Regions from separate parts of the Promicromonospora sp. NPDC019610 genome, predicted to be linked through region 2. Evidence: riboswitches for the same ligand, from Rfam matches in the RefSeq annotation. Region 2 holds a riboswitch; each other region holds the start of a gene.
The links. A riboswitch is a leader RNA that binds a small molecule or an ion and turns the genes downstream of it on or off. The one in region 2 is predicted to bind S-adenosylmethionine.
Positions count from the first base shown of each region.

Region 1 (9,999 bases), on a different contig from region 2:
GGATGGATGCCCTGCACGAGCGGACCGCCGTCGAGCTCCGCGACCTTCTCGCCGCCGGAGAGCTCACCCCCACCGAGGTCACCGAGCACTTCCTCGACCGGATCGAGCGGCTGAACCCTGCGGTCGGCGCGTTCGCGACCGTCACCCCGGAGCGGGCACGGAAGCGGGCGGCCGAGCTCCAGGAGACGTGCGGGGCGGGTTCCGGCGGGGACACGCCGCCGCCGTCGGGCAGCCTGTGGGGCCTGCCCACCGGGGACAAGGACCTGTGGAACCGCGCGGGCGTACCGACCGGCTTCGGGTCGCGCGCCTTCGCGGGGCTGCCGCCTGCCGAGGAGAGCGACGAGATCGTGCAGGTGCTCGACGACGCCGGGATTGTCAGCCTCGGCAAGACCGCCGCGCCGGAGCTGGGCTTCCCCGCCTACACCGAGCCGGTCGGCGCCGCCCCGGCGCGCACCCCCTGGGACCTGGGCCGCGGGGCAGGCGGCTCCAGCGGCGGGGCGGCCGCCGCCGTCGCGGCGGGCATGCTGCCCTTTGCGCCCGGATCCGACGGCGGCGGGTCGATCCGCATCCCTGCGGCGGCCTGCGGCGTCGTCGGCCTCAAGCCCACGCGCGGGCTGCTGCCCGCGGGCAGCGGCGTCGACTCGCTGGGCGGGCTGGTCGTGAACGGGCCGATCGCGCGCACCGTCGCCGACACCGCCCTGCTGCTGGAGGCGATGCTCCCCCGGCGCGCCGGGGGCGGCGTCGCGCACCCGTACACGCTGCGGGCGCCGTCGTACGCGGCCGGGGCCTACCTCGCGGCCGCGCAGCGGGCCGAGCTGCCGGACGAGGCGGGCGGCCCGCGGGCAGCCCGCCTCGGCGTGACCACCTCGTCCGCGTGGGACGGCTTCTACGACATCGCCGTGTCCCCCGAGGCGCGCGCCGCGCTGGACGCCGGGGTGGGCGCCCTGGCCGGGGTGGGGCACGAGGTGGAGCAGACGGTGCTGGCCGAGGCGCCCGAGTACGCCCCGGCGTTCCGGACCCTGTGGATGGGCGGCGCGTCGGCCGTGCCGATCGACGACCCGGAGACGCTCGGCAGGCTGGAGCCACTCACGCAGTGGCTCATCCGGTCGGGCCGCGAGGTGCCCGCGCGGGAGCTCGCCGAGGCGGTGCGCACGCTCACCGGCTTCGAGCGCTCGCTCGTGGCGCAGGTCAGCGCCTACGACGCCGTCGTGACCCCCGCACTGGCGCTCACCCCGCGGCCGATCGGGTGGTACGACGCCGAGGACCCGGAGCGGAACTTCGAGCAGCAGTGCCAGTACACACCCTTCACGTCGATGCTCAACGTCGCCGGGCTGCCCGCGATCACCGTGCCGACCCACTGGACCGCGCCCACCGCCGAGGCGCCGGCCGGGCTGCCGATGGGGGTGCAGATCGTCGGCCGGCCGGGCGGTGAGCTCACGCTGCTGGCGCTGGCGGCGCAGATCGAGGCGGCGATCCCCCGCCCGCGCGCCTTCCCGCTCTGACGGGTCAGACGTACGGGTCCCCGGAGGGACCTGTACGTCTGACCCTTCGGTGGTGGCCGAATCTGGTTCCGCGTCCCTGGCTGCGCGTGGTTGGGTACCCCTAGCGGGTATCTGGACGCGACGGTGCCGACGCGCCGGGACAGGGAGGACGGAGCCATGGCCGAGACGTTCGAGACGACCGCCCCCGCGCGGCCGAGCCGGTGGACCGGGACCTGGCCCACCAACACCGCCTGGATCGTGCTGGGTGTGCTGACGGGCTTCGCCCTGCTGGTGGGCGGGACGGCGATCGTGGGCGGCACCTGGCAGGACGCCGTCGCCGAGGACCCGACCACCGCGATCGGCGTCGCGACGCTGTGCTACCTGGCCGCCGCCGTCACCGGCGTCCGCTGGACGGCCTGGCTCGTCGCCCTCCTGGCGTCCGCGATCCCCGTCGCGTCCGAGCTGCTGGACACGCCGCGCTGGATCGCGTTCGTCCTGGTGGGGCTGGTCCTGGCCGGCATCGGGCTGGCCCGCGGACGTCGGGCGACGTGGCCGCAGGCCGCCGCGATGGCCGGCTTCTTCGGGGTCGCGACGGCGGCCCTGTTCCTGGAGCCGCGTCTCGGGCTGGCCCTCGCGGGCCTCGCCCTCGCCGCGCACGCCGGGTGGGACGTGGTGCACTACCGCCGCGACGTGGTGGTGAACCGTTCGCTCGCGCTGTGGTGCATCGGCCTGGACCTCACGATGGGCGGCATCTGCGTGGCGCTGGCGCTGTAGCCGTCAGTCCTCGTCCGGGAGGCAGCCGAAGGCCTCGTCGAAGCCCAGGGCGGCCGTCGCCAGCAGGCCCGCGAGGCCGGAGCCCTCGGGCACCGGACGCGGGTCGTCGGTCACGACCCACAGCCCGTCGACGACGTCGTACCCGGCCTGCGGACCCTCGTCGACCAGGCGGCCGACGGCGGCGATCAGCCGCTCGATCTCCTCGCCCGCGGTGCCGACGCCGACCGACGCACGCACCGCGCCGGCGTCGAAGCCGAGCCGGCCGAGGAGCGGGTGCGCGCAGAAGCGGCCGTCCCGGACGCCGATGCCGTGCTCCGCGGACAGGTACGCGGCGACGAGGCCCGGGTCGTACCCGGTCACGGTGAAGGTGACGACGCCGACCGGGTCGACGGCGTCGGCCCAGACCCGCACGACCTCGACGCGGTCGATCGCCTCCAGCCCCGACACGAGCCGGCGGCGCAGGGCGTTCTCGTGCGCGACGACCTCGGCCGGGTCGAGCGCTGCCAGCTCCTCGCAGGCCGCCGCGAGCGCCACCGCGCCGATCACGTTGGGCGAGCCGGCCTCGTGGCGGGCGGGCCCCTCGTGCCAGTCGGTGCCGCTCACGCGCACGCGCCGGACGGCGCCGCCGCCCGCGAGGTAGGGCGTGCCCTGGTCGAGCCAGTCGCGGTGGCCCACCAGCACGCCGGCGCCGAACGGGGCGTAGGTCTTGTGCCCGGAGAAGGCGAGGTAGTCCACGCCGGTGGACTCCAGCGAGATGCGGCGGTGCGGCACGAGCTGGGCGCCGTCGAGCACCACGCGCGCGCCGAACTCGTGGGCGACGGCGACGATCTCGGCGATCGGGAGGGACTCGCCGGTCACGTTCGAGGCGCCGGTCAGGGCCAGGAGGGCGTACGGGCGGTCCGCCGCGGTGTCGGCCAGCTCCTCCCGGATCTGGGCGATGGTCTCGGCCACGGTGGCACCGCCGGTCAGCACGGTCGCGCCGGTCGTGCGCTGCCAGGGCAGCAGGTTCGCGTGGTGCTCCACGTCGAGCACCAGCACGCGGCCGGGCTCGCCGTCGGGCTGGGCGGGGACGCAGCCGGCGAGGAGGTTGAGCGAGTCGGTGGTGTTCCGGGTGATGATCGTCAGGTCGTCCTCGCGGGCGCCGACGAACGCGCCGATGGTGCGGCGCGCGGTCTCGTAGAGCGCCGTGCTCACCTGGGAGAGGTAGCCGGCGCCGCGGTGCACGCTGGCGTACAGCGGCAGCACCTGGGTGACCCGGTCGGCGACGGCTTGCAGGGCCGGGGCCGACGCGGCGACGTCGAGGTTCGCGTACGAGACCTGCGTGCCGTCCACGAGGGGGACGAGCGTCCCGCCGCCGACGACGGGGCGCAGCGGGGCGAGGCCGGTCACCGTGGTGGCACGGCTGAGGGTGGGAGCAGACATGGCGTCCTCCAGCACAGTCCTGGGGGAGGTTCCCCCGCGCTTGCCGCACGCGGACTGCGCGCGGCCTGGTCGTCACCCGGGGCACCCCACCGCGGAGGGAGGGTTGCCGGCCAGCGAGCCGGGGCTTGACGCTGGCGCTCATGACCTGCGGCCATCCTGTGCTGCGGGCAAAACACCTGTCAACGCATGTCTCAGATGCTGGTCCCACGATCCGGTCGGCTCGTTCCCTACTGTTTTACTCGGGTTGCCTGTCGAGACACTGTTCCACCCACCGGACACCATGTCGTAGGGTGGGCAACGACCATCCCGAGCGGCCGAGTGACGTGGCACGACGACGCCGCAGCAACCCAGCGTTCCCCGCAGCAGCGGAGGACGGACGAGGGTGCTACCGCCACGACCGATGGAGGAGCATCATGAGCGATCCCGCGCGCGTCGAAGCACGACCGGCCGACGGCTACGCCGGCGACATCACGCCTCAGCAGGCCTGGGACCTGCTCGCCGGCGACCCGGACGCCACGCTCGTGGACGTCCGTACCGAGGGCGAGTGGCGCACGATCGGCATCCCGGACACGGCGTCGCTGGAGAAGCAGCCCGTGTTCTCCGAGTGGGTGCGGGCCGGCGGCGTGCCCAACCCGCGGTTCCTGGAGGAGCTCCGGGCGGCCGGCGTGACCGACGGGCCCCTCGTCTTCCTGTGCCGCTCCGGCCAGCGCTCGATCGCGGCGGCGCGGCTCGCCACGGCGTCGGGCATCGCGCCGTCGTACAACGTGCTGGAGGGTTTCGAGGGTGCGCCCGGGGCCGACGGCGTCCGGGACCAGCAGGGCTGGAAGGTCGCCGGCCTGCCGTGGACGGCGGGCCCCGCGTGACCGTCACCGGCGCGTTCCCGCCCGGCGCGAACCCCGGCGGTTCCGGCCGCAAGCCGCTGCCCGACGGCGTCCGCCCGGCGACGCTCGCCGTGCGCGGCGGCCACCAGCGCAGCGAGTTCCAGGAGACGAGCGAGGCGCTGTTCCTCACGCAGGGCTACGTCTACGACAACGCCGCGGAGGCCGAGGCCGCGTTCAAGGGCGACGTCGACCGGTTCGTCTACTCGCGCTACGGCAACCCGACGGTGCACACCTTCGAGGAGCGTCTGCGCCAGCTCGAGGGCGCCGACGCCTGCTACGCGACCGCCACCGGCATGTCCGCGGTGTTCACGTCGCTGGCCGCTCTCGTGAGCTCCGGCTCCCGGATCGTGGCCGCCCGGGCGCTGTTCGGGTCCAGCGTGGTGATCTTCGAGGAGATCTTCAAGAAGTGGGGCGTGCGCACCGACTACGTGGACGGGCACGTGCTGTCCCAGTGGGAGGACGCGCTCTCGACGCCCGCGGACGTGGTGTTCTTCGAGACGCCCTCGAACCCGATGCAGGACATCGTGGACGTCCGCGCCGTCGTGGACCTGGCGCACGCCGCCGGGGCGGTCGTGGTGCTGGACAATGTGTTCGCCACCCCGCTGCTGCAGAAGCCGCTCGAGCTGGGCGCCGACGTGGTCGTCTACTCGGCGACCAAGCACATCGACGGTCAGGGCCGCGTGCTGGGCGGCGCGATCCTCGGTTCCACGGAGTACATCACGGGCCCCGTGCAGACGTTCATCCGCAACACCGGGCCGTCGCTGGCGCCGTTCAACGCGTGGACCCTGCTCAAGGGCCTGGAGACGCTGCCGGTGCGCGTCGCCGCCCAGAGCGCGAGCGCCCTCGCCGTCGCGCAGGCCCTGGAGGAGCTGCCCGCCGTGGGCACCGTGCGCTACCCGTTCCTCGACTCCCACCCGCAGGCCGACCTGGCACGGTCGCAGATGAGCGGGGGCGGCACCGTCGTGACGTTCGACCTGGCGGTCCCCGAGGGCACGGACGACGACGCCGCGAAGCGGCACACGTTCGCGTTCCTCGACGCCCTGCGGCTGGTCGACATCTCGAACAACCTCGGCGACGCGAAGTCCCTGATCACCCACCCCGCGACGACCACGCACCGCAAGCTGGGCGCGCCCGGCCGGGCCGCCGTGGGCATCGCGGAGACGACCGTTCGCCTCTCGGTGGGCCTGGAGGACGTCCAGGACATCATCGAGGACGTCGAGCAGGCGCTGGCCTCGGCGGGGTAGGCCGTCGAGGTCCGGCGGTCGGCGCGACCGCCGGGCCTCGACGCCTCGTCAGCTCCCGGCCCGGGTGAGGATCCGGGTCGCCTGGGCCTCGTGGCCCTCCAGGAGCGCCACGTCCGACGTCGCGATCGCCCGGGACGCCGCCGGCGGGACACCGGTGGCCGGGTCGAGCACCTCCGTCTGCAGCGCGAGCCGCTGCTCGTCGTGGTGCGACGTGCGGCCGCCCGTGGACAGGCCCCAGCCGAACGGGAACAGCGGGTCGTAGTGCTTGTCCCCGACGTTCACCACCGGGTCGTCGGCGGACCGGGGCCACGAGACGGGCAGCTTGCCCGTGAACCTCCGGTCGCCGAACAGCACGTCCGCGACGCCGGCGCCCTCCGTGCCCGGCAGCCACGACGCGACCAGCGCGTCGATCGACCGGAGCTGGTCGGTGAGCACCTGCGGCCGCCCCGAGACCACCAGGACCACGCAGGTCCTGATCTCGGCGCAGACCTTCTCCACGACCGCGGCGTCGCCGGGCTGCAGCGACATCGACTTCTCCTCGCGGGGCACCCCGCCGTCGGCGGGGTCCCAGGCCCACTCGGGCCCGCCGACGTCGCCGAAACCCTCGGCGTACGGTGTCTCGCCGACGACGACGATGCCGACGTCGGCGCCGTCGGTCGGCGCGGAGGCGTCCTCGCTGAACGTGACGTCGCCGGCCGCGGCCTCGATGCCCTCCAGGATCGTGGTGCCCGGCGTGACGTCGCCCGAGAAGCCCTGCCACGTGCCGGTCCAGCCGCCGGCCTGGTTGCCCAGGTCGTCGGCGTTGCGGCCCGCGACGTAGATGCTCTCGTCGTCGTCCAGCGGCAGGGCGCGGTGGCTGTTCTTGAGCAGCACCTGCGACTCGGCGACGGCCTTGCGGGCGATCGCCCGGTGCTCCGCCGAGCCGATGTCGTCGGCGTTCGACCGGTCCGCGAACGGCTCCTCGAACAGCCCCAGCTCGAACTTGGCGGTGAGGATCCGGGACACGGCGTCGTCGATGCGCTTCTCGCTGACACGCCCCTCCTGGACCGCCGCGAGCAGCCGCGTGTGGAAGCGCTCGAACTGCGACGGCTCCATGAACATGTCGATGCCCGCGTTCACGCCGGTGACGATCTGGTCGGTGGTCGGGGAGTCGTCCGCGAGTGGCGGGATCTGGTGGATCCCCTGCCAGTCGCTGATCACGAAGCCGTCGAACCCCTGCTTCTGCTTGAGCCATCCCGTGACCAGCTCGCGGTTCGCGTGCATCTTCACGGGGTTGCCGAGGCCGTCGTCGGTCCAGTCGATGCTGGAGAAGCTCGGCATGACGGAGCCGACGCCGGCCTTGAGCGCCGCGACGTACGGCGGCAGGTCCACCTGCTCGACGTGCCGCCGGCTCTGCTCGGTGATGCCCTGGTCGATCGTGTAGTCGCCCTCACCGGTGCCGAAGGTGGTGTCGCCGTCGCCCACGAAGTGCTTGGCGGTCGCGAGCACGGACGTGCTGCTGTCCAGGTCCCTGCCCTGGAAGCCGGTCACGGCGGCCGCGCCGAGCACACTCGCGAGCGCGGGGTGCTCCCCGAAGGACTCGTAGGTGCGGCCCCAGCGGTCGTCGCGCACCACGCACACGCACGGCGCGAACGTCCACGGGATGCCGGTCGCGCGCGTCTCGGACGCGACCATGCGCTCGGCCCGCGCCACCAGCAGGGGGTCGCGCGTGGCGCCGAGCCCGATGTTGTGCGGCAGGATCGCCGCGCCGTACAGGTTGCCGTGCCCGTGCACGGAGTCGACGCCGTAGATCAGCGGGATCTGCAGCCGCGTCGCGAGGGCCTGCGTCTGGAAGCTGTCGATCGCGTCCGCCCAGGCCTCGGGCGTGTTCTCGGCGGGCGTCGAACCGCCGCCGCTGAGCACCGAGCCGAGGCCGAGCTCCGTGATGGCCGCCGGGTCGCTGGTGACGTTCGCGCGCTCCGCCTGCGTCATCTGCCCGACCTTCTCGGCGAGCGTCATGCGCTTGAGCAGGTCGGCGACGCGCTTCTTGGTGGACAGGCGCGGGTCCAGGTAGGGCAGGCCGTGCGCCCGCACGACGACGGCGGGCTGGCGGGAGACCTGCGCGTCCCGGGACTCCAGGATCACGGGCACGGTCTCCGCCGTCTCGCCGGAGTCCGAGGCGCGGGTGGTGATCCGGACGGTCCGCTCGGTGCCGGAGGGCGTGCCGGCGGGGAACTCGAGCGTGCCGGAGGTGGCGGCGTAGTCGGCGTCAGCGGTGGCCGTGCCGGAGCCGGTGCGCCAGCCGACGGTGACGGGGGCGTCGAGCACGGCGCCGTCGGCGGCCTCGACCGTGACGGCGACCGTCGCGGTGGCGCCGTCGTCGACGAAGGTGACGGAGTCGGCGCTCACGACTGCCTCGGCGGTCGGGGCGGCGCGGGTGGCCAGAGGGGGTACGAACAGTGTCGTGGTGGCGAGCGCCGCCACGGAGATGAGTGCCGGTGTTCTGCGGACGCGGTAGTGCTGCGCCGCGCCTGAGATGGCGGACATCTGAGGTATTCCTCTCTTCATTGGGAGGTGATTTACCGATCACACACCGCCCTCCGGCGAGGCACAAGCGCTGCTGACCGCTGGATAGGGTGATTCGGTGGACCTCATTACCCCCTTTGCGAGGATGCTCCGGGCCGACAACCCCGGCCCGATGACACTCGACGGCACCCGGTCGTACGTGCTGGGTGCCCCGGGCGCGGCGGGACGGGTGGTCGTGGACCCTGGCCCGGACCTCGCGCCGCACCTCGCCGCGCTGGCCGACGCCGGCCGCGTCGACCTGGTGCTCGTCACCCACCGGCACGCCGACCACACCGGCGGGTTGGCCCGGTTCCGGGAGCTCACCGGCGCGCCGTCGCGCGGCGTGCTGCCGGAGTTCTGCGCCGGGGGCGCAGGCCCGCTGGCCGACGGCGAGGCCCTGGAGGTGGCGGGCCTGCGCGTCGAGGTGCTGGCCACGCCGGGCCACACGGCGGACTCGGTGTGCCTCGTCGTCTCGGACGGCACGTCCACCGTGGTGCTCACCGGGGACACGGTGCTGGGTCGCGGCACGACCGTGCTCGCCGAGCCGGACGGTTCGCTGCGGGACTACCTGGTGTCGCTGGACCGGCTGAGCGCGCTGGACCTGCCCGGCCCGGTGCCGGGACTGCCCGGGCACGGGCCGGTGATCCCGGACCTGCGCGCCGCCGTGCACGCGTATCGCGAGCACCGCGCGGAGCGGCTGGACCAGGTGCGTTCCGCGCTCACCACCCTCGGGGTGATGCTGCCGGACGCCGCCGCCCCGCTCCCGGACCCGCTCCTGGACGCCGTGACCGACGCGGTGTACGCCGACGTCGACGCGTCAGTGCTGCCCGCGGCCCGCTCGTCGGTGCGGGCGCAGCTGGAGTACCTGCGCGGGCGGTCGTGACGCGGGGCCTCGGGCTCGGGCTCGGGCTCGGGCTCGGGCTCGGGCTCGGGCTCGGGCTCGGGGGAAGAGTTACGCGGCCGAGGGGGTAACACCGAGCTAGCAGTGCTACGTCTGCGTTACCCCTTGGGCTGCGTACCGTCTTCCCCGGCGCCGTCCCGGACGTACGCTCAGAGCGCCTTGCCCAGGAAGAGGAGCTGGGCGTCGTCCGAGTCGTAGGGCGGGTACGGCAGCACCGGCCGGTAGCCGAGCTTCCCGTACAAGCGCAGCGCCGTGGGCTGCCGGATACCGGTGTTGAGGTAGGACGCCAGGCCGCCGCGCCGACGGGCCGCCTCCTCGAGGTATCCGACGAGGGCCGAGGCGACGCCCGCGCGGCGTGCCGACGGGTCCACGAACACGCTCTGCAGCTCGAACCCGCGCGACTCGCCCGCCTCCGCGGCGGCGGCGATGCCGCCGACACCGCGCAGCGGATCGGCCGCGAGGTGCTCCGGGCCTACCGGCGACGGCGCGAGGGTGGCGCAGCCGACGGGCCGGCCGTCCATCGTGGCCAGGACCGTCACCAGCGAGGTGCGCCCCCGGTCGACATCGACGACGTCGTGGCCGCCGCGCGCCTCGACGACCCGCGTCAGGTGCGGGTAGAGCGGCTGGAGGTAGGCCCACATCGCGCGCCGCAGGGCGGCGGCGTCGGGGTCGTCCCAGGGGACCTCGCGGAGCACCGGGGCGGACGCCGGGGCCGGCGGGGTCGCGACGGGCTCGACCAGCGAGGGCTCGAC
Region 1 covers NZ_JBIRXX010000001.1:583,838-593,836, reverse strand. Annotated here, with positions in the region: gene ACH45N_RS02565 (amidase) at 3-1,502, shown strand; gene ACH45N_RS02560 (hypothetical protein) at 1,659-2,255, shown strand; gene ACH45N_RS02555 (aminotransferase class V-fold PLP-dependent enzyme) at 2,259-3,677, opposite strand; SAM riboswitch class IV at 3,709-3,823, opposite strand; gene ACH45N_RS02550 (rhodanese-like domain-containing protein) at 4,091-4,540, shown strand; gene ACH45N_RS02545 (O-succinylhomoserine sulfhydrylase) at 4,537-5,802, shown strand; gene ACH45N_RS02540 (glycoside hydrolase family 3 N-terminal domain-containing protein) at 5,851-8,328, opposite strand; gene ACH45N_RS02535 (MBL fold metallo-hydrolase) at 8,453-9,229, shown strand; gene ACH45N_RS02530 (GNAT family N-acetyltransferase) at 9,397-9,999, opposite strand, start outside.
Region 1: another riboswitch for S-adenosylmethionine. It lies ahead of ACH45N_RS02555 (aminotransferase class V-fold PLP-dependent enzyme); the one in region 2 lies ahead of metE (5-methyltetrahydropteroyltriglutamate--homocysteine S-methyltransferase).

Region 2 (9,999 bases):
CCGGAACCGGTCGAACATCCCGCCGGTGCGGTCGATCGCGACGGAGACGGCGGTCCCGTTCGCGACGCTGGACACGGTCATCACCCAGATGCCGGGGACCAGGTAGTTCAGGTAGTCGGCGCGGCTGCCGCCGCCGTCGACCGGGAGGCCGGCGCCCAGCGTGCCACCGAACACGTACACGAACAGCAGCAGGAACACGACGGGGATGGCGATCAGCATGACCGCCAGCGAGGGGTAGCGGCTGAGGTGCCGCAGGTTGCGGCGCAGCATGGTCATCGAGTCGCGGACGGCGTAGGTGGTGCTCATCGTGCGGTCACCTCCGCGGCGTGCCCCGTGAGCGCCAGGAACACGTCGTCGAGGCTGGTGGCGCCGCCGGGCACCTGCGCCTTGAGCTCGCCCGGCGTCCCCTCGGCCACCAGTGTGCCGGCGTCGAGCACGCCGACCCGGTCGGCCAGCGCGTCGGCCTCCTCGAGGTACTGGGTGGTCAGCAGCACGGTGACGCCGTCGGCGACCTGCTCGCGGACCACCTGCCAGACGGCGCGGCGGCTGCGCGGGTCCAACCCCGTCGTCGGCTCGTCCAGGAAGATCAGGCGCGGCCGGGTGATGAGCGTCATCGCCAGGTCGAGACGACGCCGCATGCCGCCGGACCACGTCAGGGCGCGACGGTCGGCAGCGTCGGCCAGGTCGAACCGGTCGAGCAGCGCCGCGACGTCCCGGACGGCGGTCGCCCGGTCGAGATGGGCCAGGTCGGCCATGAGGCGCAGGTTCTCGCGGCCGGTCAGGAACATGTCGATCGCCGAGAACTGCCCGGTCACGCCGATCGCCGCCCGCACCCGGCCCGGCTCGCGGCGCACGTCGTGGCCCGCGACGCGCACCTCCCCGGCGTCCGCCGCGAGCAACGTGGACAGGATGTTCACCATCGTGGTCTTGCCCGCGCCGTTCGGCCCCAGCAGGGCGTACACGGAGCCGGCGGGGACGGTGAGGTCCACGCCGTCGAGCACGTGGTGGTCACCGTAGGACGTGTGCAGGCCGGCGACCTCGATCGCGGTGCGGGGTGCGGCCACGGCCGCACTGTGTGGTGTGGTCATGACCGCAGCGTGCAGGGTTGCCGCTGCGGCAAGGTCAAGCCCGTCGGCCCGGTGCGTCCGTGGGCCGGGCGGCCCGTCAGTCGGTGTAGCCCCCGCCGGGCACGTCGAAGACCTCCTCCAGCGTCGTGACACCGGTGTCCGCCAGGTACGCCGCCAGGTCGCGGCCCACCCAGCGCAGGTGCCAGGCCTCGGGGGCGTACCCCGTCACCGCGCTGTTCTCGGGCGTGTACCGCACCAGGAACCCGTACGTCGCGGCGTGCTCCGCGACCCACCTCCCCTCGGCGGTCCGCCCGAAGCACGGCTCGAAGTCGCACCCCGGCTCGCTCGTGCCGCCCACGTCCACCGCCAGGCCCGTCTGGTGCTCGCTGTGCCCCGGGCGCGCCGAGACGGCGTCCGCCTGCTCCGCCCCGAGCTGCGCCACCCAGCCCGCGTACACCGCGGCCTGCTTCGGGTACCCGCGGTAGGCGCTGCGCAACGTCAGCCGGACACCGTCGGCGTCGGCCGCCGCGAGGAGCGCCGAGAGGTCCGGCGCGACGTCGGGCCGCACGAGATAACCGCGCACCGTGGTGAGATCGGGCTCGTAACCGACCGGGTCGAGCGGCGTGTGCTTGTTGACCACCACCCAGGGGCTCGCCGGGTCCGTGGTCGACCGGGCGGTCAGGTCGAGGCCCGGGTCGTCGCCCGGCCCGGCATCAGCGGGCGCGCTCTGTTGCCCGACGGCGCTCGCGGCGCCCGCCCCGCCGTCGGCTGCGGCTCCCCCGTCGGCGCCCGCCCCGCCGGTCCCCGGCTCCCCCGCGCCGTGCCCGCCGCCCTGCTGTCCGGAGCCGGTCAGCCCCGCACCGTCCGACGGCCTGGCCGGCCGGGCACCGGATCCGTCCGCGCAGCCGGCGAGGAGCATCGGTGCGGCGAGCAGCGCGGCGAGGAACAGTGCGGCGGCGAGCAGCACCGCGGGGACGCCCCCGGCGCGGGCCACGGACAAACGGTTCGAAAAGGTAGGCACACCGGAGTCGTGTGCGGGCCGCGGCCCCCGATGTCAGCGGCGCGCTGTGACGTGGGCAACACCAGGGTCGTGTCATGGGCGGTCTCCTGCCGGACACACTGTCTCGGAAGCATCCACCCCCGAGGACCCGCACCCCAAGGTCCTGCACCCCGAACGCACGGAGAGACCCGGAGCCCACCCTGACCACCAACACCGAGCCGGACCGCGTCGCGGCGGGACCGCTCACGCCCGCGCGCACGGAGGAGCTCTTCGCGACGCACGCGCGCGCCGTCCACCGGTATGCCCGCGCGCGGCTCCCGGCGGCCGAGGCGGAGGACGTCGTGGCCGAGGTCTTCGCGATCGTGTGGCGCAAGGGCGAGCTGCCCGACAACCCGCGGGCGTGGCTCCTGGCCGTCGCCCGCCGGGTGATGGCCAACCAGGCGCGCGCCCGGCAGCGGCGCACGGCCCTGGTCGAGCGGGTGCGCACGCATCCGGCCCCGGCGGGCGCCGACGACGTCCGGCTGGTCGGTGAGCTCGACGAGCTCCGCCGCGCGATGGACCTGCTGCGCCCCGCCGACCGGGAGGTCATCGCGCTGCTCGCGGCCGCGGAGCTGAGCACGGCGGAGGTCGCCCAGGTCCTGGGCTGCACGACGGCGGTCGCGGCCACCCGGGTGCACCGTGCCCGACGCCGGCTGCGCGCGGCGTACGAACGACTGACCGACGAACGGCCGACCGAGGAAGGAGCCTGACGTGGACGACGACGAGCTGACCCGCGCCCGCCGTGCGCTGCGCGCGGCCGATCCCGAGCTCGACCTGGCACGCGCGTACGCCGAGTCGCGCGCGCGGGCCGAAGCGCCGACCCGCGACGACTGGGCCGATCACCGGGCCGACGACTGGGCCGGCGACTGGGCCGGCGCCGGCACCGTGGAGGTGCTGCTCCGCGACCCCGACACCCGACCCGGGCGGGTCCCGGCCGCGGTCCGGCGCGCGTCGTCGCGCCGCCGCGGGCCGGTCCTCGCGTGGACGGCGGCGGCGGCCGCGGCGGCCGCCGTCCTCGCGCTGAGCCTGGCGGGCGCGCCCGGGCCGGACGCCCTCCCGGGCTCGGCCCCGGGCCCGAGCACGCCGGCGGCCGGCGCCCCGCACCCTGGTGTGTCGCCGTCGCCGTCGCCCACGACCTGGCTGACGCCGGGCAAGGTCGTCACCCTGGCGGGCAAGGCGATGACCGGCGCGGGCTGCGGCGTGAAGCTCCGCTCGACGCTCGGGGACGACTCGATCATGCGCTTCTACCGCGTCGACGAGCCGGACGTGGCCGTGCCCAAGCCCCTGCTGGACCAGCAACCACTGCCGGTGCTGCAGGCGGCGACGGCCCGCGTGGTGCTCGACGTGCCCGGCTACGACGGTACGAACCAGCGGCTCGACCAGGACCTCGCCGTGGAGAACCTCGCCGTGGAAGAGCGCGCCGGGCGGACGGTCGCGCGGATCCGGATCACCCCGTCGGACAGCCAGGTGCACGGCGGCGACGTGACCCGCGTCGAGCTGCTCCTCGACACCGTGACCTGGCTGCCGGCCTCCGCCGAGATCTGGGCCGAGTCCGAGGGCGGCAAGCAGATCCAGGTGCGCAGCGAGCTGAGCTGGTCGGGGTGCGCCGAGCCGAGCGAGGCGCCGACGTACGAGAGCGTCCGGCCGTGACCAGGCCCGGACCGGCCCGCCGCGACAGTTTCCCGGGCGCGCTCCACCCCGCCGCCTCCGCCGGGGCCGCGTGGCGCCGTGCGCTGCCGGTGGCCGTGCCGGTGCTGCCGCGTGCTAGCTTCACCGCATGAGGTCTCCCGAAGCATCCAGGTCAGGGCTGCCGGTACTCCGGTAGCCCGAGATGCCCCTGTAGAGAAGAACCGCATCCGAAGGGCCCGTAGTGCCGTCCCGGCCTACCCGTCTCCCTCCACCCTTCGGAGTTCTTCATGCCTGTCCTGCTCTACGTGCTCGCGGTCGCGGTCTTCGCGCAAGGCACGTCGGAATTCGTCCTCGCCGGGCTCGTGCCCGGCATCTCCGCCGGCCTCGGCGTCTCGGTCGCCCAGGCCGGCTACCTGACCTCGGCCTTCGCCGTCGGGATGGTCGTGGGCGCGCCGCTCACGGCCGCCGTCGGACGCCGTCTGCCGCCCCGCTGGACCCTGTCCGCCTGCCTGCTCGTCATTGTCGCCGCGCACGTCGCCGGGGCGCTGACCGACAGCTTCGCCGTGCTGCTCGGCACCCGGTTCCTCGCCGCGGTCGCGAACGCCGGGTTCCTCGCGGTCGCGCTGTCGACCGTCCAGCACGTCGTCCCCGCCGGGCGGCGGGCCCGGGCGCTGGCCACGATCCTCGGCGGCACGACGCTCGCCCTGGTCGCCGGCGTCCCCGCCGGCGCGCTCCTGGGCGAGATCTGGGGCTGGCGCTCCGCCCTGTGGGCGATCGCCGGGGTCGCGGCCGCCGGCCTCGTCGCCGTGGCCCGCCTGACGCCGGTGCGGCTCGACGCCGGGGCGCCGCGCGCCCGGCTGGACCTGCGCACCGAGCTCGCCGCGCTGCGCTCCCCGCGCCTGCTGCGCCATCTCGTGCTCGGGGTGCTGGTCAACGGCGCGACGTTCTGCGCGTTCACCTACCTGGCGGTCGTGATCACCGACGGTGCGGGCCTCGGGTCCGCGCTCGTGCCGGCGGTGCTGGCCCTGTTCGGCCTCGGCGCCTTCGTCGGGGTCTCGGCCGCGGGCCGGCTGGCCGACGCGCACGGCGGGCGCCTGCTCGCGGTCGCCGGTCCCGCCCTGCTCACGGGATGGGCCCTGTGGGCCGCGCTCGCCCCGAGCCCCGCGGCGGTGTGGGTGCTCGCCCCGGTGCAGGGGGCGCTGTCGTTCGCCGTCGGCGGCACGCTGATCGCCCGGAGCATGGCGGCGGCCCACGGCGCGCCGACCCTGGGCGGCGCGTTCTCGACGGTCGCCCTCAACCTCGGGGCGCTCGCCGGTCCGGTGCTCGGCGGGTTCGCCGTCACGGTGCTCGGGCCCGCCGGGCCCCTGGCGGCGAGCGCGGCGCTGACAGCCGTGGCCCTCGTGCTCGGGGCGACAGCCCGGCCACACCCCGCACGTCTCCAGGAAGATGTCACGCGCCCGAGGAGGTAACGCTCAGGTAGCAGTGCTACCTGAGCGTTACCTCCTCGGGCGTGTGACGTTTTCCCCGGAGACCGCCGGGAGCCGTCGCGTGGCCGGAAAGACCGCGGCGACATTCTGACCGCGACGCCGTCGTGCCTGGTAGCGTCCCCGGCACGACGGCGTCGAGCACGAGCGAGGAGACGGATGCGGCCCCTGTTCCCCCTACTGGCACGTTTCGCGGTGCTGGTCCCTACCGCGCTGCTCGCTGCCGTGCTGCTCCCCGCCGTGCTGACGTCCTGCTCCGCGGGCCCGGACGACGCCCCCGCCGGGCCCGTGGAGCCGGCCCCCGCCCGGGAGGCCGCGACGGAGCAGTACACGGCGGCGCTGGACGACGTCCTCGGCGCGCTCCAGGAGTCCGTCCCGGGGGTGGCGTGGACCGCCAAGGACCGCTTCCCGTTCGTCACCGGGCAGCCCGACGGCGAGTGCGTGCTCTTCCTCGCCGAGAGCCTGGGCGAGGGCGACCTGTACGAGCCCAGCGACGGTCTCGCCGACCTCGCCGCCGGGCTCGACCCGGTGCTGCGGGAGCACGGCTTCGACCCGCTGTCGGACGTGACCCACGCGGACAACGGCGGCGACGCGTACGTGACGGCCACCGACCCGGCCGGCTGGGAGCTCCGGGTCTCGGCGTACCCGCCGCTCGTGGGCCTCTCGGGTCCCGTGGAGAGCGACGAGTGCGTCGGGGCGTAACCGGCCCGACGACATGACCGGCTAGAGGCTCCCCCACTCCGCGGCGGCCTCGGTCACCCGCGCCCGGACGGCGGCGACCGCCGGCCCGTGCGGCACGCCGCGGCGCCCCGCGAGGTACAGCGTGTTCAGCGGCGGCGCCTCGGGGTGGTGGAGCTCGACCACCTGCCCGGCGTCCAGCGCCGACGCGACCAGGTACCGCGGCAGCACGGACACGCCCGCGCCGGCCGCGACGGCGGCGAGCACGGCGCGCAGGTCGGGCACCACCAGGGCCGTCGTGTTCGGCGGGCGCCGGCCGAACTCGCTGCGCCAGTACCGGCGCACGATCGGCAGGTCCTCCGCGTACGCGACCAGCGGCAGGTGCGCCAGGGCGGCCACGGGGTCGGCCGCCAGGCGCACCGGGTCGACCGTGTGGGCCAGCGCCGGCGGCCCGACGAGCAGGAACTCCTCGTCGACCAGCGGCGTCGCCACCACGACGTCCTGCCGCGGGCGCACCGAGGACACGACCAGGTCGAGGTGTCCGGCCGCCAGCGCCGCCAACAGCTCGTCGCCGAGCCCGAGCGTGGTGCGGAGCTGGAGCCCCTGCGCGACGAGCCGCGCGAGCGCCGGCAGCACACGGACCGTCATCAGCTCGGCGGCCCCGCCGATCCGGACGAGCCCGCGCACCGCCGGCTCGACGTCGCGGGGGCCGAGGGCCGACCGGAGCCCGTCCACGTGGAGCCCCACCTCGGCGGCCAGCGCCACGGCGCGCTCCGTGGGCTCCGCGCCGCGGCGGGACCGCACGAACAGGCGGGTGCTGAGCTGTTCCTCCAGGCGGGCGAGCTGCCCGGTGACGGCGGGCTGGCTCACGCCCAGCCGCTCGGCCGCCGCCGACAGCGACCCGGTGCGGTAGACCTCCAGGAAGGTGGCGAGGAGGTCGAGACCCGGCACCGGCACCACCCTCCGTCGTCGTCCCCTGTCCGAGCCACAGGCTAGCCCGGCTCAGCGTGCCGCGAGCGCCTTCAGCACCGCCTCGGCGGCGGCCGCGCTGGACTGCGGGTTCTGCCCGGTGATCAGGTTGCCGTCCTGGACCACGGTGCTGCTCCAGGGCGCGCCGACCTGGACGACGGCGCCGCGCTCGCGCAGCCGCGACTCGACGAGGTAGGGCGCGGCGTCGCCGAGGCCGCCCTGGCGCTCCTCCTCGTCCGTGAACGAGGTGAGCGCCCGGCCCGCGTAGGCGAAGACGCCGTCCGGCCCCTGGGCGCTGAGCAGCGCGGCGACGCCGTGGCACAGCGCGCCCACGGTCGTGTCGCGGTCGTTCGCGGTGAGCAGCAGGCGGCCGAGGTCGGCGTCGTGCGCGAGGTCCGCCATCGGGGCGTGGCCGCCCGGGAGGTAGATCGCGTCGTAACCGGCGGCGTCGACGTCGGCCAGCGTGAGCGGGTGGGCGAGCTGGTCGGCGATGCCGTCGAGGTAGGCGCGGAACTCCGCCGCGTCGGCGGCGGGCACCCCGCCGCGCTCGTCCAGGCTGACCGCGTCGACCGTGGGCGCCACGCCCCCCGGGGTCGCGACGTCGACCTGCGCGCCGGCCGCGGTGAGCACGCGGTGGGAGGCGGCGACCTCCTCGGCCCAGTAGCCGGTGGGGTGCTCGGTGCCGTCGGCCAGGCGCAGGCTGCTCGCGGCGGAGACGACCATCAGAATCTTTGTCATGACGTCAGAATCCATCACCGGATGCCGAACCTGGCGGTCAGAGCCATCACCAAACTTATGGCTCCGATTTGTCCGAGGCGTGGACGGTTTGCCGACCACATCCCGGGCATGCCTACGATCAAGTCTCATCATCCAGAGCGGTCGAGAGTCCTGGCTCCACGACACCGCAGCAACCTACCTCCGAGGCGCCAATCTCGGGGCAAGGTGCTAACGCCAGGTCCGATGGAGCTGATACGCATGGCAGTCACGAACCCGCACCTTCCCACCGCCACGATCCTGGGCTACCCGCGCATCGGCCGGAGGCGCGAGCTCAAGCGCGCCGTCGAGTCCTTCTGGGCCGGCCGCACCACCGCCGACGAGCTGGAGGCGACCGCCCGCGACCTGCGGCAGACCACCGCGCGCCGCCTCGTCGACCTGGGCCTGGACGCCGGCAACGCTGCCGTCCCCGGCTCGTTCTCGTACTACGACCAGGTGCTCGACGCCGTCGCGCTGCTGGGCGCCGTACCCGACCGCTTCGCGGGGCTCACCACGGACGAGGGCCGCCTGCCGCTGTCCGCCTACTTCACGGTGGCGCGCGGCGAGGGCGACAACGCGCCGCTCGAGATGACCAAGTGGTTCGACACGAACTACCACTACCTGGTCCCGGAGATCGGGCCGGACACCCCGATCGGGTTCGTCGACGACCGCGCGGTGCGCGAGTTCACCGAGCTGGCGCACCCGGCCGACGGCGGCCAGGCCGTCGTGACCCGCCCCGCGTTCGTGGGGCCGGTGACCTTCCTGCTGCTGAGCAAGGCTGCTGGGCCCTCTGCCGCGGCTCTGCGGGGCTCGCAAGCTCACTCCTCAGCCGCAGGCGACACCCCGGACGGCTTCCGCCCGCTCGACCGGCTCGACGACGTCGTCGCCGCGTACGCCGACCTGCTGCGCGCGCTGGCCGCCGCGGGCGCGCCGTGGGTGCAGCTCGACGAGCCCGCCCTGGTCACCGACCTGCTGGACGTCCCGTTCGACGAGGTGGCCGACGCCGTCCGCCGGGCCTACACCCGCCTCGCGACCGAGCTCTCCCCCGCCGGCTCCGGGGCCGACGGGGTCGACGGGGTCACCGCCGAGCGCCCCGCGATCCTCGTCACGGCCCCGTACGGCGACCTGCGCAGCGAGGCCGGCGACGGGCTCGCCCTGCTGGCCGGCACCGATGTCGAGGCGATCGCGATCGACCTGGTGCGCGGCGCCGTGCCGACCGGCCCGGTCCCCGGCCTGGAGAACAAGACCCTGGTCGCCGGCGCGATCGACGGCCACAACATCTGGCGTGCCGACCTCGACGCCCGTCTGACCGTCGTGGAGGGCCTCGCGGCCCCGGGCACGGGCGTCGGCGCCGGTGCCCTGGCCGTCGGCACCTCGACGTCGCTGCTGCACGTGCCGCACGACGTCGCCGACGAGCCCCGCCTCGACGCGGACCTGACGTCGTGGCTCGCGTTCGCCGACCAGAAGGTCGCCGAGGTCGTCACGCTGGCCACCGCGCTGACCGACGGCCGCACCGCGGTCGCGGACCGGCTCGCGGAGTCGACGGCGGCGGTGCGCTCCCGCGCCGCCGCGCCCGGCGTCGTCGTCCCCACGGTGCGCGAGCGCACCGCCGCACTGACCGCGGCAGACGTCGAGCGCGCGCCGTACGCGGAGCGGGCGGCCGCGCAGCAGGCGCGGCTGAACCTGCCGCCGCTGCCGACCACGACCATCGGGTCGTTCCCGCAGACGGCCGAGATCCGCAGCACGCGCGCCGCGTGGGTACGGGGCGAGCTGTCCGACGCCGACTACACGGCGGCGATGCGCGCCGAGATCGCGAGCACGGTCGCGCTCCAGGAGGAGCTGGGCCTGGACGTGCTGGTGCACGGCGAGCCCGAGCGCAACGACATGGTGCAGTACTTCGCGGAGCAGCTCGACGGCTTCGCGACGACGGTCAACGGCTGGGTGCAGTCGTACGGCTCCCGGTGCGTGCGGCCGCCGATCCTGTGGGGCGACGTGTCCCGGCCCGCGCCGCTGACGGTCGAGTGGACGGCGTACGCGGCGTCCCTGACGTCACGGCCGGTCAAGGGCATGCTCACGGGCCCGGTCACCATCCTGGCCTGGTCGTTCGTGCGCGACGACCAGCCGTTGGGCGACACCGCCGACCAGGTCGCCCTGGCGCTGCGCGACGAGGTGACGGACCTGGAGGCGGCGGGCATCGGCGTCGTGCAGGTGGACGAGCCGGCGCTGCGCGAGCTGCTGCCCCTGCGCCGCTCGGCGCACCCGGGCTACCTCGACTGGTCGGTGCGCTCGTTCCGGCTCTCGACCGCCGGGGCCGACACCGCCACGCAGGTGCACACGCACCTGTGCTACTCGGAGTTCGGGCAGGTCATCGGCGCGATCG
Region 2 covers NZ_JBIRXX010000002.1:990,828-1,000,826, forward strand. Annotated here, with positions in the region: gene ACH45N_RS16135 (ABC transporter permease) at 1-306, opposite strand, end outside; gene ACH45N_RS16140 (ABC transporter ATP-binding protein) at 303-1,088, opposite strand; gene ACH45N_RS16145 (M15 family metallopeptidase) at 1,165-2,061, opposite strand; gene ACH45N_RS16150 (RNA polymerase sigma factor) at 2,163-2,816, shown strand; gene ACH45N_RS16155 (hypothetical protein) at 2,818-3,756, shown strand; gene ACH45N_RS16160 (Cmx/CmrA family chloramphenicol efflux MFS transporter) at 4,023-5,204, shown strand; gene ACH45N_RS16165 (hypothetical protein) at 5,415-5,921, shown strand; gene ACH45N_RS16170 (LysR family transcriptional regulator) at 5,943-6,848, opposite strand; gene ACH45N_RS16175 (type 1 glutamine amidotransferase domain-containing protein) at 6,900-7,604, opposite strand; SAM riboswitch class I at 7,730-7,833, shown strand; gene metE (5-methyltetrahydropteroyltriglutamate--homocysteine S-methyltransferase) at 7,842-9,999, shown strand, end outside.

Region 3 (9,999 bases), on a different contig from region 2:
GGCGCTCTGCCGTGCCACCCGCAGCGACAGGGTCTCGATGCCCTGGCCCACGAGGAACGCGTTCAGCGGCGACGGCGTGGGGCCGAACCGGGGCGCCACGGTCTCGCGCAGGTACGCCAGGCGCGCGTTCCCGCCGTGCCGGTCGGCCACGCTCGGCCCGCCCGTGCGGCTGGGCGCCACGAGGTGCGGGTAGAGCGCGCCCGCGGCGCGCGGATCGAACGTCCCGGAGTCGACGACGACGCCGCCCAGCACCGAGCCGTGCCCCGCCAGGAACTTGCTGGCGGAGTGCACCACGACGTCGGCGCCGTGCTCGATGGGCCGCAGCAGGTACGGCGTGGCCAGCGTGTTGTCCACGACGAGCACGAGCCCGTGGGCGTGCGCGACGTCGGCCACCGCCGCCAGGTCGGGCAGGTCGTTGCGCGCGTTCGGTATCGACTCCAGGAACAGCACGCGCGTCTCGGGGCGGATCGCGCGCTCCCAGGCGGCGGGGTCGGCGGCGTCGTCCACGAAGTCGGCCTCGATGCCGAGGCGCGGCAGGTTCTCCAGGAGCAGCCCGCGCGTGCCCTCGTAGATGCTGGACGCGGCGAGCACGCGCTGGCCGGCCTCCACCAGGCCGAGCAGGGCGACGGTGACGGCCGCCTGGCCGCTGGCCAGGAACAGGGCGTCGGTGCCGCCCTCCAGGGCGGCGATCCGCTGCTCGACGGCGGCCGTGGTCGGGTTGCCGGTGCGCGTGTAGGCGAACCCCTCGCCCGCGCCGAAGTGCCCGGCGGCCTGCTCCCACTCCTCGAACTCGAACCCTGCGGTCAGGTAGACGGGCGTGGCCCGCGGGACCACGCGGGCCGACGGCGCGGAGTCGGACGGGACGACGTCGACCGCGCCGGTGGCACGCCCGGCGTCGTCCCGCCCCGTGCTGCGCGCGTGCACCTGCCGGGTGGCGAAGCCGGTCATGGCCGACCGTCCCGCGTGTCGGCCGGGGCGTCGGTGTCGGCGATGTCGAGGCCGAAGGCGAGCAGGCGCGTCGGCCCCTGCTTCGTCTCGACGACGCGCGTCTCGCGCTCGGGAAGGCGCCCGAAGCCGAGCCGCTCGTAGAGGCGGTGGGCCGCACGCATCTGGTCGCCGGAGTTCATGACGACCCGGCGGGCGCCGCGGTCGCGCGCGAGCCCGATCACGTGCCGCACGAGCGTCTCGCCCACGCCGCCCCCGCGGGCGTCGGGGTGCGTGGCGAGCAGGCGGAAGTCGAGCTCGCCGTCCTGGGCGAGCGCCGACAGCGCCGGCCCGCCGAGCGCCGGGGTGACGACGACACCCAGCACCCGCGTGGCGTCGCCCGCACCCGCCTCGCCGGCCGGTACCGCGACCCAGACCTCGTGCTCGCTCGCCCAGCGGCTGACCGCCCCGAGCGAGTGACGGTAGCTGTCGCTGATCTCGAAGTCGTGCGTGTAGGCGGTCACGAGCACCTCGGCGACGGCCCGGTGCTCGTCGTCCCGCACCCGCCGGACCACGACGCTCGCCGTGCCGCCGACCGTGCCGCTGCCCGAACCTGCCGCCCGGACGTCGTGCGCGATCGTCATGGCGCCGCGCTCGGCGCCGCCGCGGGCTGGTCTGCCCCGGCGGTCGCGGGCTGGTCCGCCTCGGTCGCCGGCTGGTCTGCCGCTTCCGTCGCGGGCAGCCCGGCCTCCTTCCACGCGGGGAACCCGCCGTCGACGTGCGACACGTTCGTGTAGCCGCGGGCCGCGAGCGCCTCGGCGACGGGGCCGGAGCCGTTGACCGAGCCGCACACGACCACGACGGGCGTGTCGAGGGTGATCGCGGGGTGGTCGGACGGCCCGAACAGCGCGTCCAGGTTGGTGCGGTCGGCGAGCGTGGCGCCCGGGATCTCGCCCGCCGAGGCGCGGCCCGCGGCCGAGCGGACGTCGATCAGCAGGGCGCCGGCGGCGACCTTGGCGCCCGCGGCTGCGGGGGTCTGCAGCTCGGGGGTCTGCGGCTCGGGGGTCTGCGGCTCGGGGGTCTGCGGCTCGGGGGTGTGCAGCTCGGGGGTCTGCGGCTCAGGGGTGGTCATGGTGGTCTCCTCCGGGTGGTGCGTGGTTCGTCGGATGGTCAGGCGCTCAGGAGCCGGCCCGTGGGCAGCGCCCGCTCGGCGGCCTCGGCGTCCGACAGCCCGAGCGAGCCGCGCAGCGTGGTCGCCGTCCGCTCGGTGCGGAACAGGCCCGCGTGCTGGAGCGCGGGCACCAGGTGGTCGGTGATCGTGTCGAGGTCGGAGCTCAGCGACGACGGCCGCAGCAGGAACCCGTCGACGGCGCCGACGGTGGTCCAGTCGGCGATCAGGGTCGCGAGCTCGTCGGGCGTGTCGGCGACGACCAGCCCGTCGCCCATGACCGCCGTGCCCTCCAGGGCCTCGACGAGCTCGAGGCGTGCGCGCGCACTGGCCCGCTCCTGCGCGAGCACCACGTAGACCTCGGCGAGCACGCGCAGCTCCTCGGGGTCGCGCCCGGCGGACAGCGCTGAGTCCCGCACGAGCCGGCGCAGCCGCACCGCGTGCGCGGCGTCGGTGACGGTGATCCGCGCGACGTCGGCGGTACGGCCGGCGAGCGCCGCGCTCGCCTCGGAGCGCACGCGGACGACGACGGGCGGGGGCGTCTGCGGCAGGGCGTCGTCCGTGCCGGCGGCCGGGCGGCCCCGGACGGCGAACCGGATGCCGTCGTGGTCCACGCGGAACCGGCCCTCGGCGTCGAGCTCGACCGCGCCCGCCCCGCTGCCGGGACGGCCCGTCCACACCTGGGTCACGGAGCGGATGCCCAGCTCGACCCGGCCGGCCCACGCGTCGTCCGCCTCGGGGAGCTTGCTCTGCCGCACGGCCTGCCAGCCGGCCCGGCCGCTGCTCGCGCGGTCGATGCTGCTCAGCGCGACGGCGGCGTGGGCCGCCTCGACGTGCACCGTGTCGACGGCGGCGACCAGCCCGATGCCGGTCGTGACCCGCGCGGCCCGGGCCGCCGCGACGGCCGTGTCCAGCCGCCCCGTGACCTGGCTGCGGCCCGGGTGGAGCAGGAAGCCCTCGTCGAGGCTGACGAAGTCGAGCAGGCCGCGGTCGGCGGTCCGCACGAGGTGCAGGAACCGCTCGCCGTCGAACGGGCGCGGCGCGACCGGGCCGCGTGCACGGTGCGCGCCCGGACGGGCTCCGGCGGAGGTGAGGTCCACGCCGAGCACGACGGGACGGGAGGAGGTGGAGGCGAGGGACGTGGGCTGCGACGGGTACGGCACGGCGGGGCTCCGTTCGGGCTGCGGCTGCGCGACGGCGCCCGGGGGACCCGGCCGGCGCGCAGGGTGCGCGACGGCGTCCAGGGGTCGCCCGGGAGCGTGGCTGCCAGAGGGCAGGAGTGAGGCGTCCGGTCAGGGACGTGAGGGCCGGAGGCGGCCGGGGCTCGGCGTGCGACGCCGAGAGGAGGTCCGGGCGGCGGGCCGGTGGCGCCTGTGGCGGCCGGTCAGCGCGTCGGGGCTGTCGGGGTCAGCGACAACACATGTGCTCGCGCGGGGCAGCACCAGCCCGCACGGTGACGTTCCGGGTCGGCAGGGACACGTGGACGGCGGGGGCAGCGCTCCGGGTCATCGTCGTTCTCCTCACCTGCTCGCCCAGCGGCGAGCGACGCGTGTTGTCATCCGCCGGCGGCGGTGGACCTGGTCCTCACCCGGGGCACCCACCCGCGCGGGGGGTTGCCGTCCGACCAGCCGGGGCTTCGCGTCGGAACTCATGACCTGTCGAGGCTTTCTACATCTCTCCGATCGGATAAGTGCGGTTGGTCTCGATGTCACAGAAGATACGAATGGAACCCATAGAAGTCAATGATCCTTGCCCAGATCTCACATCCCGGGACCTGGGGGCTCCGGCGTGGAGCGGGCGGGGCGCGCGGCGGGCGGGCTGCGCGGCGGGCGGGCTGCGCGGCAGGCGGGCTGCGCGGCGGGCGGCTGCGGTGGCCGCTCCATGAGTTCGGTCCGTTGCCTCGAGACCGGTCGGTCGATCGACCGATCTCGACGCAACCGACCGATTTCAAGGCAACCGACCGATCTCATCGACGCCGGAGGGCGCGGTAGGCCGGAGGGCACGGAAGGCGGGAGCACACGGAAGGCGGGAGGGTACCGAACGGAGGTGCGCTTCTACCCCGTCATTGGGCCCGGAACCAGGCTGGTTTCGGGCGCAATGACGGGGCAGAAGCGCACTCCGGCGTGCGGCTAGTCCAGGAGGAGTTCAATCTGGGCCAGGGCGGCCGGCTCGGCGAGCTCCAGCCGGACGGCGGTCAGCGGAACGGGCTCGTCGAGCACGAAGGGACGCAGCTGGCCGGGCCAGCGCCACTCCTCGCCGGACCGCTCGTCGAGTACCCGGCCGTCGGCCGCGACCAGTCGCCAGGCAGACGGCGGCTGCCCCGTCCCCGCTCCGTCCGCCGACGCCGCTGCCACCGCCGACTCCGAGGCCGCCGCCGACTCCGAGGCCGCCGCCGACTCCGAGGCCGCCGCCGACTCCGAGGCCGCCGTCTCGGGGGACGGGCCCGAGGTCAGCGTGTAGGCGCGCAGCACCGCGCCTGCCGGGGCGTCTGCTGCGGGCACCCACTCAAGGGTGCCGTCCACCTCCGCCGACGTCGTGAGGTCGCCGTCGGTCAGGTGCGGCAGGACGTCGCCCTCGGCGCCGCGCCAGCCGCCGTCGGCACGCCGCCACGGCCGGTCGGACGCCGGCCGGAGCGCACCGGCAGCATCAGCTCCGACGACGGCGGCGCCGGCGACACCCGCGGAGTCGGTGCCTGTACCTGCGCCAGCGGCACCGGGTGCGCCGGCACCAACCGCGGCACCCGCACCCGCAGCAGCCGGCTCGCCGTCGTCCGCGGGCACACCCCAGCGCGTCGGCACGTCCGACAGGGCGAAGCGGAGGGTCGCTCCCCCGACGAGGTCGGCGTTGTCGACCGACGGCTCGACCACGACCCGGCCAGCACCAGCACCAGCACCAGCACCAGCACCAGCACCAGCACCAGCACCAGCCGACACCTCGAGCCCCGCCACGTACACCCGCTCGGCCGCACCCGGCGCCTCGATCACGAGGTCACCGTCGGGCCGGTGCACCACCGCCCGGTCGAACAGCGGCGACGTGACCGCCCAGCGCGGTGAGCCGATCTCCAGCGGGTACAGCCCGAGGGCGGCCAGCACGTACCAGGCCGACATCTCGCCGTTGTCCTCGTCGCCGTGGTACCCCTGCCCGATGTCGTTGCCGGTCCACAGCCGCGTCAGGATCTCGCGCACGACCTCCTGGGTGCGGTCCGGCCGCCCGGCGACCGACCACGTCCAGGCGATGTGGTGCGACACCTGGTTCGACTGCCCGAGCTGGCCCAGGCGCACGTCACGCGCCTCGAACATCTCGTGGATCGGGGTGCCGTAGCTGCCGGGCTTGTCGGCCCGCTCGGGCGCGGCGAAGAACCGCTCCAGCAGCCGCTCCAGCCCGGCGCGCCCGCCGTGCAGGGCGGCCAGCCCCGCACCGTCGTGCACGGGGTGGAACAGGAAGTTCCAGGCGTCGGACTCGGTGTAGTCGCCGCCCCACGCGTCCGGGTCGAACGGGGCCGGGTCGAAGGCACCGTCCCGGGCGCGGCCGCGGAAGAATCCCGTGGCGGCGTCGAAGAGGTGCACGTACCCGAGCGCGCTCTGCCGCAGGTAGGCGGCCTCGTCGCGCAGGGAACGACGGCGCTCGTCCGGGGTCCCGGGGGCCTCCGCGAGCGCCTGCGCCATCCGGGCCAGCCCGGCGTCGTTGATGTAGCCCTCCAGGCTCCACGACACCGACTCCTCGACGTCCCGCGGCACCCAGCCGTGCGTGAGGGCGAAGTCCTGGCCCTTGCGCCCGACGCCGGACCGGGTGGGCAGCGCCGTGGCGTTGCGCAGCCCGGCGTCGTAGGTCACGAGCGGGTCGGGCAGGTCCACGCCGCGCAGGTACAGATCGGCGAAGGCGACGTCGGACGACGTGCCCGTCATCAGGTCCGCGTAGCCGGGCGACGACCAGCGGGCGACCCAGCCGCCCTCCCGGTACTGCTGCACGAACCCGTCGGCGAGCCGGCCCGCGACCTCCGGGTACAGCAGCGCGTAGGCCGGCCAGCAGGTGCGGTAGGTGTCCCAGAACCCGTGGTTGACGAACATCTCGCCGGGCACCACCGGGGCGCCGTCGAGCACGGGCGAGGCGTGCACGGGCGCGCCGTCGGCCCCGACCTCGGTGTACGACGACGGGTACAGGTTGAGCCGGTACAGGTTCGAGTACAGCGTGACCTGCTGCTCCTCGGAGGCGCCCTCGACGTCGAGCACGCCGAGGCGCTCCTCCCACTGCGCGCGGGCGGCGTCGGCGACCTCCTCGAACGTCCCGGACACCTCGCGCTCCAGCGCGAGCCAGGCCAGCTCCTCGCTGATGTACGACGTCGCCACGCGCACCTCGACGGTGCGACCCGCCGCGGAGGCACCCTCCAGGGCCACCGTCGCGTACGTCGCGTGGTCCCGCCCGCGGGCGCGGCCCGTGCGCAGGACCCGGCGGGAGATCCGGCCCACGACGTACATGCGGCTGCGGCCCACCGACAGCGGGCTGCCGTGGTCGGACCAGCCGCTGAGCGTGCCGTCGTCGTGCACGGTGACGGAGACGGGCGGGCCGTCCGCCCGGGAGTCACCCACGGCGTCGATCAGCAGGTGCCCCGCCGTGGCGCCGGGCGGGAACGTGAACCGGAGCACGCCGCCGTGGTCGGACGCCGCGACCGCCACGCGCGCGCCGCCGTCCAGGCCGACGTCGTACCGGTGCGGCCGCGCGGTCTCGTCGTCGTGCGAGAAGCCGATCGAACGGGCGTCGAGGCCGGCGTCGGGCACGCCGTCGGCGCCCGCCGAGCCCGCGGGCACGAGGTGGAACGCGAGCTGGTCGCGGTCCCCCATCCACGGGCTCGGCTCGTGCGAGATGCCCACGCCCTGCAGCCGCGGCCGGTTGTCCGGTCCGTTGTGCGCGGCCCAGGAGTACAGCCAGCGCTCGGAGGCGGCGTCGGTGAGCGGGACCCACATCGTGAAGCCGTTCGGCACAGCGGCCGCGGGCACGTTGTTGCCCCGCGAGTAGGCGCCCGAGGAGTGGGTGCCGCGCCGGGTGTCCACGAGGTCCGCACGGCCGTTGACCGTGCGCGCGACGCGCGGCGCCACCGACACCGTGTCGAACCACGCCTCGGTGCGCCCGCGGTCGGGCGCGGCGGTCACGGCGGCGGCCGCGCGCACGCGGCGGCCCGGCAGCGCCCGGGCCACGGGGCCCAGGTCCACGCGGACCAGGTTCCAGTGGTCGGGCACCAGGATGCGGGCCTCCCCCTGCCCGACGGCGGTCGCGGGCATCCCGTGCTGGTCCAGCAGGTCGCGGCCGGGGTCGGTCGCGGAGAGCCACGTGCCGTCGTCGAGCAGCAGGTCGAGCGCCACGTAGGTGGAGCGGTAGGTGAGCTTCTCGTCGAGCACGGGCAGGACGGCGTAGCGCAGCTCGGTGCCGGCCTCGACCGGGACGTCCAGCCCGTCGAGCAGCACGGTGCGGCCCTCGCCGCGGTGCCGCACGCGGGTGGCGTGCTCGCTGGTCAGGCCGGCGCCGGGCCGGCCGGCGGGGACGTGGGCGGGCCCGGTCATGCGCGAGCCTCTGACAGCGCTGTCGTCGCAGCGGGCGCGGCGACGTCGGAGTCGTGGACGATTGCAGTTGGCCTTTCGTCGCGGGCGCGAGGCGCCCTGGTTGGTCTCACTGGTCGGCGAGCAGCTTGTTGCACTCGTCGACGGCGGCGTCGAGGGCCTCCGACGACGTCTTGTCGCCCGTGATCGCCGCCGCGAGCTGCTGGTTGATGACGGTGGTCATGGCCTCGCTGATCTCGACGGGCTGCAGCACCCGCGCCGTGGTGAGGTTGCTGAACGCGATCGCCTTGGCGTCGCCCTGCGGCGTGCCGTCGCTCTGCGCGAGGTCCGGGTTCTCCTGCGAGGCCTCCGTGGACGGGAACACGCCCGGCACCTCGGCCGAGAACGCCTCCTGGTTGACGGCGTTCGTGACGTACCGGGCCAGTGCCACCGCTGTCGGCAGGTTCGCGGACGCGCTCGAGACCGACAGGCCTTGGACGTACAGCGGCGTGGCGCCCATGTACGGCGAGGAGGTGATCTTGCCCTCCAGCGCCGGGTTGCTCTCCAGCACGCTGTTGATGAAGTTGCCGCCGCCCGTCGACCAGGCCACCTTGCCCTCCGCGAAGAGCTGGCTGTTGCCGAGGTAGGCGTCCGTGAGCACGTCGTCGGGCATGAGGCCCTCGGCGTAGGCGTCCCGGTAGACGTCGAGCAGCGCGGCCGCCTCGGGGGTGTTGAACGTGAACTCGGTGCCGTCGTCGGACAGCACGGGGATGCCGGCCGCGGCGAAGTCGCCCACGCCGGGCTTGCGGCTCATGAGGTACGCGCCGGTCGCGTCGTGCATGATCCGCGCCTGGGTGACGAGCTCGTCGAGGTTGGTCGGCGGCACGGCCGCGTCGAGCCCCGCGTCCTGGAACATCGCGCTGTTCCAGTAGTTCAGGTCCGTGGTCAGGTACCACGGGAAGCCGAACGTGCCCTCCAGGCCCGCGTACCGGTAGGCGGCCAGCGCCCCGGGCACGTAGGTGTCCTCCAGGGTGTCGTCGACCGTCGTCAGGTCGGTGAGCAGGCCCTCGCGGGCCAGCGCGAGCGCGAAGTCGGGCGGCAGGTTCGTGACGTCGGGCAGCTCGCCGGCGGCGGCCTGCGCGAGCACCGTCTCCGAGTAGCCGTCGCCGGGCTGGTCGAGCCAGAGCACCTCGGTCCCCGGGTACTCCCGCTCGAAGTCGGCGATGACGTCCTGGACGTAGTCGGTGAAGCGGGGCTTGAGCGACCACGTCTGCAGCGTGACCTCGCCCGTCACGTCCTGCGCGCCGCCGTCCGGATCCGCCGCACCTCCGCCGCCGAGGGTGCAGCCGCCCAGGGCGCCCAGAACGGCCAGGGCCGTCGCCGCGGCCCCGAACCTCGTGATGATCATGGACAGTTCCTTCCGGCAGAGGCCGCGTCGCGTCTGGGGTCGATGTCGCCGCTGCCGAGCCTACGGGTGGCAGGGTGCCCGGACCGGCCGGGCCGGCAGCTCACCCGGGTGAACTGCCGGTCCGGCCAGGCCGGCGCTACGCCGGCGCGAAGCGCAGCGTGCGCACCTCGAACGGGCTCAGCTCGACCGTGACGGCGCCGTCCGCCGTGACCTCGACGGCGCCGCCCTCGACGTCGTCCTCGATGAGGCTGACGGTCCGTGCCCCGCTCACCGGCGCCGCCACCGTCACGGTGCCCGACGCGCGGCGGCCGTGGGCCTCGTACACGCGCACCACGAGGTCGCCCGTCCGGTCGTCGGCGAGCTTGACGGCCGACAGCGTCACGCCGCCGGACACGCCGACCAGCGGCTCGACGCCGCTCGCCCCGCGCAGCTCCCGGGTCCGGGCGCCGAAGGTCGCGCCCGCCTCGGTCGCCACGGCGGTGTCGGCGCCGACGACCAGGCCGTACCGGTGGGTCTGGAGGCCCTGGTCGGTCTCCGGGTCGGGGAAGCGCGGCGCCCGCAGCAGCGACAGCCGCACGGTCGTCGTCACCTCGGGCGCGCCCGGCGCCGGCGCCACGCCCTGCTCGGACACCTCGCGCGTCACGTCGTAGGCGTACGACGAGTCGTTGACGAGCCCGACGCCGAAGCCCGGCTCCTCGGCCAGCAGCCACTTGTGCATCGACGTCTCGAACTTGGCGGCTTCCCAGCTCGTGTTGGTGTGCGTGACCCGCTTGTGGAAGCCGAACTGCGTCTCGGCGGCCACGTGCTCGGCCCGCACGTCGAGCGGGAAGGCGACCTTGAGGAACTTCTCCGTCTCGTGCCAGTCCGTCCGCAGGTCCACCTCCAGGGTGCGGCTGCCCGGCGCGAGCGTGATCACCTGGTCCAGGCTGGACGCCGAGAACTGCCGGTGCACGGCCACCACGGCCACG
Region 3 covers NZ_JBIRXX010000001.1:2,519,051-2,529,049, reverse strand. Annotated here, with positions in the region: gene ACH45N_RS11265 (O-acetylhomoserine aminocarboxypropyltransferase/cysteine synthase family protein) at 1-948, opposite strand, end outside; gene ACH45N_RS11260 (GNAT family N-acetyltransferase) at 945-1,568, opposite strand; gene ACH45N_RS11255 (rhodanese-like domain-containing protein) at 1,565-2,056, opposite strand; gene ACH45N_RS11250 (LLM class flavin-dependent oxidoreductase) at 2,095-3,255, opposite strand; SAM riboswitch class IV at 3,637-3,748, opposite strand; gene ACH45N_RS11245 (GH92 family glycosyl hydrolase) at 4,222-7,647, opposite strand; gene ACH45N_RS11240 (extracellular solute-binding protein) at 7,754-9,031, opposite strand; gene ACH45N_RS11235 (alpha-mannosidase) at 9,168-9,999, opposite strand, start outside.
Region 3: another riboswitch for S-adenosylmethionine. It lies ahead of ACH45N_RS11250 (LLM class flavin-dependent oxidoreductase); the one in region 2 lies ahead of metE (5-methyltetrahydropteroyltriglutamate--homocysteine S-methyltransferase).